4 regions of the Streptomyces cinereospinus genome follow, and region 1 is predicted to be linked to each of the others. Evidence: riboswitches for the same ligand, from Rfam matches in the RefSeq annotation. Region 1 holds a riboswitch; each other region holds the start of a gene.
The links. Region 1 has a riboswitch for cyclic di-AMP ahead of ACFF45_RS17615 (M23 family metallopeptidase). Riboswitches for the same ligand answer to the same signal wherever they lie in the genome.

Region 1 (2,191 bases):
GATGGTGCCGCTGTGCACGGCCTTGATGGGTGTGCCGGCCGGCGCGGCGAAGTCGAGGCCCGTGTGGTAGCCGGACGACCACAGCGCACCGGCCTGGCCGAAGGTGGAGGTGAGGGTGTACGAGGAGGTCGGCAGCGCGTACAGCCTGGCCAGCGCGGCGAGGCGCTCGGCCTCGGCCTTCTGGCGGGCCTCCTCCTCGGCCTTCGCCTTGGCGGCGGCGGCCTTCTCCTCGGCCTCCTTCTCCGCCTTGGCCGCGGCATCGGCGGCGGCCTTCTCGGCGGCGGCCAGGGCGTCCGCGGCGGCCTTGCTCTCGACCTGCTCCTGCTGCTGCTCGGCCTGCGCCATGATGCGGGCGCGCAGGGCCTCACCGGCGTCGGTGGTGCCTTCCGCGGTGTCCGCGTCGGTGGTGCCGAGGCTGCTGAGCGGGGTGCCGGCGGCCTCGGTGGTCTCGGAGCCGGTGTCGTCGTCGGTTATCAGCGCGCCGACGGAGGGCAGGTCCGGCATGGAGATCGAAACCGGCGGCTTGCCGCTGTTCGCGCTGGCCATGCCGCCCGCGCCGACCGCGGCGATGACGCCGACGCCGAGGACGGTGGAACTGCGGGCGAGCCCGCCGCCGCGCTGCTTGCTGACGCGGTGCCGGCCGCGTACGGGACGGACGGTCTCCGCGGTGGGGTTCCACTCCTCCCACGGGCCCTCGTCGGCGCGCGGTGCGCCGTAGACGAACGTGTCGGTGCTGTCGTCGGTGCGCTGGCCCGGCACGAACGGGGCAGGGGGGACAGGCCGGTTGGACGCCACGTGGGCGTACTCCTTTCCTTCCTTCTCGCCTACCGGGTTAGCTGACGGGTTCGGAGCAGGAAGGTCTCCTACGCGCGTAATCAAGCCGTACTGGTACGGCGGCATACGCCCGATTCACCCCAAGGTGGTGGTTCCCCGGTTCCCTTGTGCGGCCGGTGAGGGCCCCGCGCGGGATTCGGCGCGTGCGCACGGAGCCGCCTCTGGTGACGGCTGGGACGACCGCGCTGCGTTATCGGACGTTAATAGAACCGGGGCCTGATTTCCAAGCCGTTCCACTTGATCATTAACGAATCCCGCCCGGACGTACAGGCCATGCACGGCGAAAACCGGGCGAGTTGACCGGCATTCAGTACCGTTCCCGTATCTGACTGTGTGTCAGTTGTTATGCGGAGGGCGTTTGTTCGCTCACACCCGGTGACGGGCGCCGGACGGCGAGCAGGGCCATGTCGTCGGTGGCCCCGCCCCCGCTGTGCCGGCGCACGTCGTCGGCCACCACGCACAGCAGTTCGCCCGGCCCGCCGAAGGTGCGGCCGGCCAGCCGGGCCGCCGGGTCGTAGAAGACGCCCTGCGCGTTGCGGGCCTCGGACAGGCCGTCGGTGTAGAGCAGCAGCGTCGCCCCGCCCGGGAAGCGGGACTCCTCCGCGCGGTCCGGCCAGACGCCCAGCTCGCCCATGCCGAGCGGCAGCGCCGGGTCGCGCGCGGACAGCGGGCTCACGGTGCCGTCGGCGTACAGCATCAGGGGCGGCGGATGGCCCCGGTTGAGGATCCGCACCACCCCGTCGCCGTGCGGGATCTCGGCGAGTACGGCGGTGGTGAAGCCCTCGACGGCGTCGATCCCGTCCCGCCGCGTGCCCTCGCGCGCCAGCGCCCGCTCCAGCCGCTGCGCCACCGTCTCCAGCGTCGCCTCGTGCTCGGCGGCCTCCCGGAACGCCCCGATGACCACCGCGACCGCCGCCACCGCCCCCATGCCCTTGCCGCGCACGTCCCCGACCACCAGCCGGATGCCGTACGGGCTGTCCTGGACCGCGTACAGATCACCGCCGATGAAGGCGTCCGCCTGCGCGGCCTCGTACCGCGCGGCGATCTCGAATCCGCCGATCCGTTCCGTCGGTTCCGGCAGCACCGCGAGCTGGGCGGCCTCGGCGATCTCCCGGGCCGAGTCGAGGAGGGCGTTGCTGCGCCGCACGAGCGCGTTGATGAGCACGGCGAGGACGGCCACCGTCGCCACGGTGACCAGCTCGGTGAGCGACTCGACGTGCAGCAGGGTGCCGGCCGCGAGGTCCAGCGCGACGCCCAGGATGACGGCGGCGACGCCGGTGAGGATCGTCGCGCGGCGGGACAGCAGCGGGGCGGCGATCAGGGGGGCGGCGGTGAACAGGGGGGCGGCGGTGAAGCC
Region 2 (2,191 bases), on a different contig from region 1:
GGTACGGGCCCCGCGCGTCCCCGAGAGGGGCGGGAGGGCCCGCACGGCCGGGGCGGGGGCGCGGGGAACGACCCCTGGGCGCGTCGCGCCGCCTCAGCGGCCCCCGGGGTCGGCCGAGGCTGCCGGGCACGGTCGTCGTGGGCGCCGAGCGGAGCGCGGAAGCCGTCCACGGCTGGGGCCGTGGCGCGGGGGCCGATGGACGCCCGGCTGCCCGTGCGGGGGGCTCCGGCAGCCGTCCCGCCCGAACGGCGGACTCGGGGCGCCACAACCGCTGGGCGCCGCCGGCCGGGTGCGCGGCCCGACGTGGGCGCGAGCGCTCCGGGTGTGTGGCCCGGCGCGGCCGCGAGCGCCGAGTGTGTGGGCCCGGCGCGGGTGTCGGTGCCGAGTGCGTCGGCCGGCGCGGACGGGGTCGCCGGCTGCGCGGGCCTGCCGGTGCGCGCCGGCCATCCCCGGCGGGACAGCCGGGCGCGGCGACCGGCGGGGCGGTGGCGGCCCTTCGTGAGGGCCGCCACCGCCCTCCGAGGGTTACTTGACCCGGCCGTACCAGACGCTCTTCGTCCAGATCTTCTGCAGCCGCACGACGTCCCCGGTCTTCGGGGCGTGCCAGATCCTCCCCTTCCCGGCGTAGATCCCCACGTGGTACACGTTCGACCCCGAGTGGAAGAACACGAGGTCGCCGGCCTTGCGGCTCCCGGCGGAGATGTGGCGGGTCTTGTTGTACTGCTGGGCGGCGGTACGGGGCAGCTTCTTGCCCGCCTTCTTGTACGAGTACAGCGTCAGCCCGGAGCAGTCGAACCGGCGGGGCCCGGTGCCGCCCCACTTGTACGGGGAGCCCTTCTTCGAGGCGGCGACCTGGAGCGCCTTCGTCGCCGGCGTGGCGGCCGCGGCCTCCGGGACGAGGCCCGGAGCCACCACGGAGCCGCCCACTGCGGCGAGGGTGAGGGCCGAGGCCGTACCGGCCCGGGCCATGAGCGACGGGACACGATTGAGCGCGGTCATGCGCAACCCTTCGTCAGCCGCCTGTGAAGGATGACCTGTCGGATTCGGGCTGGCGAAGTTGCCCGGCCGCGTTGCCGCGGCTTCACCCCAAGGGACGCTCGGACGTCGTGCTCCGGCGACCCGTCGTGCCTGGGTCCTCCACTCCTGCCGATCCACTCCTGTCGACCGGTCATCCAGGCGGCGGCAGGACTCGGCGTCCGCCCGGACCGCCCCGCCGCGGTGGCGGGGGCTTGTCGTCAGTCAGGGATCTTGACTCACCGAAGTCCTAAAATCCCAACGCAACCGGGGATTTGTGGTGTTACTCACCACTCGCCCGTTCGGGTGGACAGCCGGACGTTCGAAGGGGTGTCAAGAGTGCCACGCCACCCCGGACCAGCACTGGAAGGCCTCATTCCGCCTCGAAGCAGCTCGCGTTGCGCAACCGCAAGGGCCCCGGAAAAGGAGGTGAGGATCCTTCGGACGGCGGTAGCCCTTTTGGTCCGTTTCGGCTGCGCCCCGGGCGTTCCGTCGCGCCGGCCCGCGGCCGGGGCGGACGGCGGAGGAGCGGGCCGTGCCGCAACTGTCGGAGCGCGGTGCGGCGGTGGCACGCGCCGTGCGGCGCTCACCGTCCGGCACGCGCAGCGCCCGCGCGAGGTCCGGGTGCGGCGTGCGGTCCCGGCCCGCTGGTGCGTCGGCGCGAGCGCGTCGGGCGGTCCGCCCGCTCGTGCACCAGCGGCCGGGTGGCGCTCGGCCCACGCTACGTGGTCCCGTCGTACGCCGGGTCGATACGTCCGAACAGGCCCGTCAGGGCCGGGTGACGGCCGGCCGGCCGAGCCTTCGGGCGGGTGCGCTCGCGCCCGGATCGCGGTTCCCGTCCCCGTGGGGACGGCGGCCGGCCCTCGCGCGGACGGCGGTCAGCCCGCCGGCGCGGGCTCCCGGCCGGCGCCGGGCTTCCGCTGCCCCGCGCGGGACTTCAGCGCGCTGCCCAGCAGCACCGCCCCCAGCCCCACCGCGGCCCACCACGTCAGCGTCAGCGCCGGTTCCAGCGCCGCCGCGCCGTCGAAGTACGACACCGACCGCAGCAGCGTCGTCCCCGCGCCCGGCGGCAGCCACTGGCCGATCGCCCCGGCCGGCTCGGGCAGCATCTCCGGCGCCGACCCGGCCCCCGAGAAGGGGTTGCCGAGCAGCATCAGCACGGCCGCGGCGAGCCCGA
Region 3 (2,191 bases), on a different contig from region 1:
TGTTGTCGGTGGCGTCCAGGTCGAACATGGCCTGGTCGATCAGGCGCTGCTCGGTGGCGTCGTAGCCGACCAGCTCCGGGCCGATCTGCTCGATGACGGCCAGGACGGCCTTCTCGACGCCCTTGCCGAGGTAGCGGTCGGGGTCGCCGTCGCGGAGCTCGATGGCCTCGAAGGCGCCGGTGGAGGCGCCGGACGGGACGGCGGCACGACCCGTGCTGCCGTCGTCGAGGCCGACCTCGACCTCGACCGTGGGGTTGCCTCGGGAGTCCAGGATTTCCCGGGCTACGACGACGTCGATGGACGGCACGAGCATCTCCTTCGTGGATGTGACGCGGTGAGCAGGACCGCAGCGGCTCTGCGAGACGAGCCTAACCGGCTCCGTGCGATCGGCCAGCCGGTCGCCCATCTCGTGGACGGAACCGAGAGTAAATTGTTTCCGAACCAAACAAAGACATCGATGCCCAACAGTGACACAAAGAAATCCCCGCCCTGGCGCGTACGGGGGAACACGCACCGGGGCGGGGAGCCCGTGGGGACGGGGGGAGCCCGCACGGGAGACTCGGCGGCGGACTACTGCAGGTGCAGCTGCTGGCCCGGGTAGATGAGGTCGGCGTCCTCGACGATGTCCTTGTTCAGCTCGAACAGCTTCTCCCAGCCGCCCTGGACGTCGCGGTCGGCGGCGATGGTGCTGAGGGTGTCGCCCTCGACGACCTCGTACTCGCCGTCACCCTTCTCGACCTTGTCGCCGGCCGGCGTGGTGACCGTCTCCCCGGCGGCCGGGCGGTCCTGCGAGCGGGAGGCCGGCTGCTCCTCGGTCGCCCGCGTGCCGGCGCCGGCGCTCTGCTCGGTGCCCTGCTCGGCGCTCTGCTCCGTGCTCTGCCCGGTGCTCTGGGTGGAGCCGCCGCCATAGGGGGCGTTCGACAGGCCCGTGCCGCAGACCGGCCAGGCACCCTTGCCCTGACCCGCGAGCACCTTCTCGGCGATCTGGATCTGCTGCTCCTTGCCGGCCTGGTCGGCCGTGGCGGCGAACTGCGTGCCGCCGTACGCGGCCCAGGTCGACGCGGAGAACTGCAGACCGCCGTAGTAGCCGTTGCCGGTGTTGATGGCCCAGTTGCCGCCGGACTCGCACTGGGCGACGGCGTCCCACTCGGCGGCGGTGGCGGCGGAGGCGCTGCCGGCGGCCACCAGCGGGGCGGCCACGGCGGCGGCACCGGTGACGCCGACGGCGGCGATGGCGCGGACGGTCCTGGACGGACGACGGTGCTTGCCCTTGCTGGAGAACAGCATGGTTGGATCCCCTCACCGACGCCTGCGAGGTGAGCTGTCGGGTTCGGGCCGGTTGAGTTGCCCGGCCACACCTCCGTGGGAGGCGTGGCTTCACCCCTAGCCGGTTCCGGCGCTGAGTCTCCTCAACCGCCGGGCCCGGCACTTACCTTGGGTCCCCCGCTCCTGCCTACGGCGCTTGACGCGACGACTGTTCCCGGACGGCCGCTGGCAGGATTCGGCGTTGCGGCAACCGGGGCCCGCGTTGGCGAGCGGTCATGACCGTAGACAGGTGATCGGCCGGATATCAAAGACGATCAGCATTTCTGAGACTCATCCCACACTTTCGCCGTATCGGACATTCGGCTCGAAGTGTGACATGAACTCCCGTCACCTAGGGGCGTTTTCCGGACTGGTGTCCGGCTCGTCCCGGTGACTGCCCGGCATCCTGCCCGACGCCGATGTCCAGCGTCTGACCGGGGACGATGAGGTCGGGGTCGGTGCCGAGGGAGTCCTTGTTCCCGGCATAGAGGGCGGACCATCCGCCCTGCACGCCAAGGGAGTCGGCGATGCCCCAGAGGCTGTCGCCCTCCCGGACGGTGTACGCGCCCTCGACGGCCGCACGGGCGGTGGCGCCGTCGCGCGAGGCATGCCGCCCGGCGGACTCGCCGGCACGGCCGCCGGCCAGGTCTTCGTTCGCGCTTCCACCACGGTGCCGGCCGACGCTCAGGGCGCCCGTATCGGTGAGGTTCGAGGTGCTCGGCGTGTTCGACGGCACGTCAGCCGACGGAGAGGACGGGAGGAATGCGCCCGATTCGGAGGATTGGGTGGGTTCGGGCGAGGGGGTGGATCCGTCGCCGGACCCGGCGGAGGAGGAGGGGGTGGGCGAGGCGGATGCACCGCTACCGGCAGACGGGGTCGATGTATC
Region 4 (2,191 bases), on a different contig from region 1:
AGGCCGGAGCAGTCGTAGGAGTCGGGGCCGGTGGCGCCCCAGACGTACGGCTTGCCGATCTGGGCGCGGGCGAAGGCGAGCGCCTTCTCCGCCTTGGTGCCGTACGCGGAGTCCGGCACCGACGTCCCGGAACCGGACGGGTCGCCGGTCGCGGTCGAGGAACCGCCGCCCGCCGACTCCTGCACCTGCTCCTGCTCCTGTCGCGCCGCCTCCAGGCGCCGCTGCTCCGCCGCCTGCTGCCGGGCGAGCTCGGCGGCCCTGCGCTCGGCCTCCTCCTGCTTCTCCTTCTCGATCGCCGCGAGGCGGGCCTTCTCCTCGGCGGTCAGCCGCGACAGCAGTTCCCGCGCGTCGGCGAGCTTCTGCTGGACCGTGGCCTTGGCCGTCCGCAGGTCGCTCTGCGACTCGGTGAGCGTCGTCAGGCTCTCGGTGGCCTCCTGGCGCTTCTTCATCGTCGCGGACTGCTCGGTGAAGTACTCGTCGACCGCGTCCTTCTGGCGGCTGGTCAGCCGGCCCATCAGCTGCGTCCGGTCGAGGTAGTCCTGCGGCGAGTCGGCGAGCAGGAAGGTGGCGGTCTCGGGGAGGGACCCGCCGGTGCGGTACTGGGCGGCGGCGTACGTCCCCAGTTCCTCGCGCGCGTCGTTCAGCCGCTGCGCGCGCTGGGCGACGTCGTCCAGGAGGGTGTCGACGCGCTTGCGCTGCTTCGCGGTCCGTTCTTTGGCCGCGTTGTACTTCTCGGTGGCCGACTCCGCCTGGCGGTAGAGGTCGTCGACCTTCTTCTCGACCTCTTCGAGACTCGGGTTGTCGTCGGCCGAGGGGGCGGCGTTGGCGGTCTGGGAGAGCAGGGCCACGGACGTGAGGGCGGCGGTGGCGAGTGCGGGGGTCCGTATACCTGCTGCGCGCGCGCCGGCGGGGCGCGACTTGCGGTGCGACGCCAAAGGAGGCGACTCCTTCCATCTGCCGCCTACCGGGTTAGCTGTCGGGTTCGGGCGGGTGGTTCGGAAGGGTTGCCCTACGGTCCGCTCCCGGGGAGGGAGGCGGGCCGATTCACCCCAGATTCGGTTGGGTCCCCGGCTCCGGCTGCCTGGGGCGCACCGGACTCGGCGGAGGCCGCGCGGCCCGGCGACGTTCGCCGGTGGGGGTCGTGCGGCCTGACCGGAACGGTAGCCAACTCGTGTGGCCCGTGTGAAGGTTGGTGGGTGATATGCCCGATACATTTTCGTGACCTTTAGTCAGTCGTTACGGCTCGCGTGAGATCGTGTTCGGACGGTGAGCGTGCGCGGCCGGCGGCCGCGGCGGCGGCCGGGCGGTGCCCGCCTCGTGGTGTGGGCAGGGGTCTGCGTCGCGTGCGTGGCCGGTGGGGGCCGTGGGCTGCGTCGCGGTGTGCGGCCGGGGTCTGCCGGGTGATGCGTGGCCGGGTCCGTCGTGCGGTGCGTGGCCGGGTCTGTCGTGCGGTGGGTGGTCGGAGCGGGCCTCACGTGCAAGGTCGGACCGGGCCTCACGTGCGTGACCGCAGGCCTCACGTGCGTGGCCGGGGCACATCTCGCGCGCGAGGCCGGCTTCTGTCTGTGCCGGTACGGTCGCCGGCCTTACGTCCGTGGCCGTCCGGCCTCGGCGCCGCGGCGGGATCGCCCGCCTCGCCGCGGTGGGGCCCACCGCCTCGCCGCGGCAAGATCGTCGGTCTTCCCCGCACGATCGTCCGCTGTTCCGGTCCGGGATGTTTCCGGGGCGGCCGCGGGCTGTCGGTGGGGCACCCTAGACTCGGAGAGCGATGAGCAGCCTCTTTGACGACAGCTTCCTGGCGGACCTCCAGGCCCCGCGGGCCCACGAGGAGCCCCCGCCGCCCGAGGACGAGCACGCTCCGGAGCCGATCCCGGACGATCTGTTCGGCGGGAAGTTCGACGACGTGCCCCCGGACCGGGACGCCTACTACCGCGACGGCGCCCCGCGCCCCGCCGTGGACGCCGCCGCGCTCCTGGAGGGGCTGAACGACAACCAGCGCGCCGCCGTCGTCCACTCCGGCTCCCCCCTGCTCATCGTGGCCGGTGCCGGCTCCGGCAAGACCCGCGTCCTCACCCACCGCATCGCCCACCTCCTCGGCGAGCGCGGGGTGCACCCGGGGCAGATCCTCGCGATCACCTTCACCAACAAGGCCGCGGGCGAGATGAAGGAGCGCGTGGAGCAGCTCGTCGGC

Region 2: linked by a shared signal. The riboswitch ahead of ACFF45_RS06105 (C40 family peptidase) and the one ahead of ACFF45_RS17615 (M23 family metallopeptidase) in region 1 are both predicted to bind cyclic di-AMP.
Region 3: linked by a shared signal. The riboswitch ahead of ACFF45_RS28390 (transglycosylase family protein) and the one ahead of ACFF45_RS17615 (M23 family metallopeptidase) in region 1 are both predicted to bind cyclic di-AMP.
Region 4: linked by a shared signal. The riboswitch ahead of ACFF45_RS02110 (C40 family peptidase) and the one ahead of ACFF45_RS17615 (M23 family metallopeptidase) in region 1 are both predicted to bind cyclic di-AMP.

Annotation. Positions count from the first base shown of each region.
Region 1 covers NZ_JBHMCY010000031.1:16,001-18,191, forward strand. The annotation lists gene ACFF45_RS17615 (M23 family metallopeptidase) at 1-795, opposite strand, end outside; cyclic di-AMP (ydaO/yuaA leader) riboswitch at 808-986, opposite strand; gene ACFF45_RS17620 (PP2C family protein-serine/threonine phosphatase) at 1,178-2,191, opposite strand, start outside.
Region 2 covers NZ_JBHMCY010000008.1:30,923-33,113, forward strand. The annotation lists gene ACFF45_RS06105 (C40 family peptidase) at 526-999, opposite strand; cyclic di-AMP (ydaO/yuaA leader) riboswitch at 1,003-1,189, opposite strand; gene ACFF45_RS06110 (ABC transporter permease) at 1,893-2,191, opposite strand, start outside.
Region 3 covers NZ_JBHMCY010000071.1:26,476-28,666, reverse strand. The annotation lists gene eno (phosphopyruvate hydratase) at 1-307, opposite strand, end outside; gene ACFF45_RS28390 (transglycosylase family protein) at 571-1,287, opposite strand; cyclic di-AMP (ydaO/yuaA leader) riboswitch at 1,292-1,471, opposite strand; gene ACFF45_RS28385 (transglycosylase family protein) at 1,658-2,191, opposite strand, start outside.
Region 4 covers NZ_JBHMCY010000003.1:59,822-62,012, reverse strand. The annotation lists gene ACFF45_RS02110 (C40 family peptidase) at 1-935, opposite strand, end outside; cyclic di-AMP (ydaO/yuaA leader) riboswitch at 944-1,113, opposite strand; gene pcrA (DNA helicase PcrA) at 1,769-2,191, shown strand, end outside.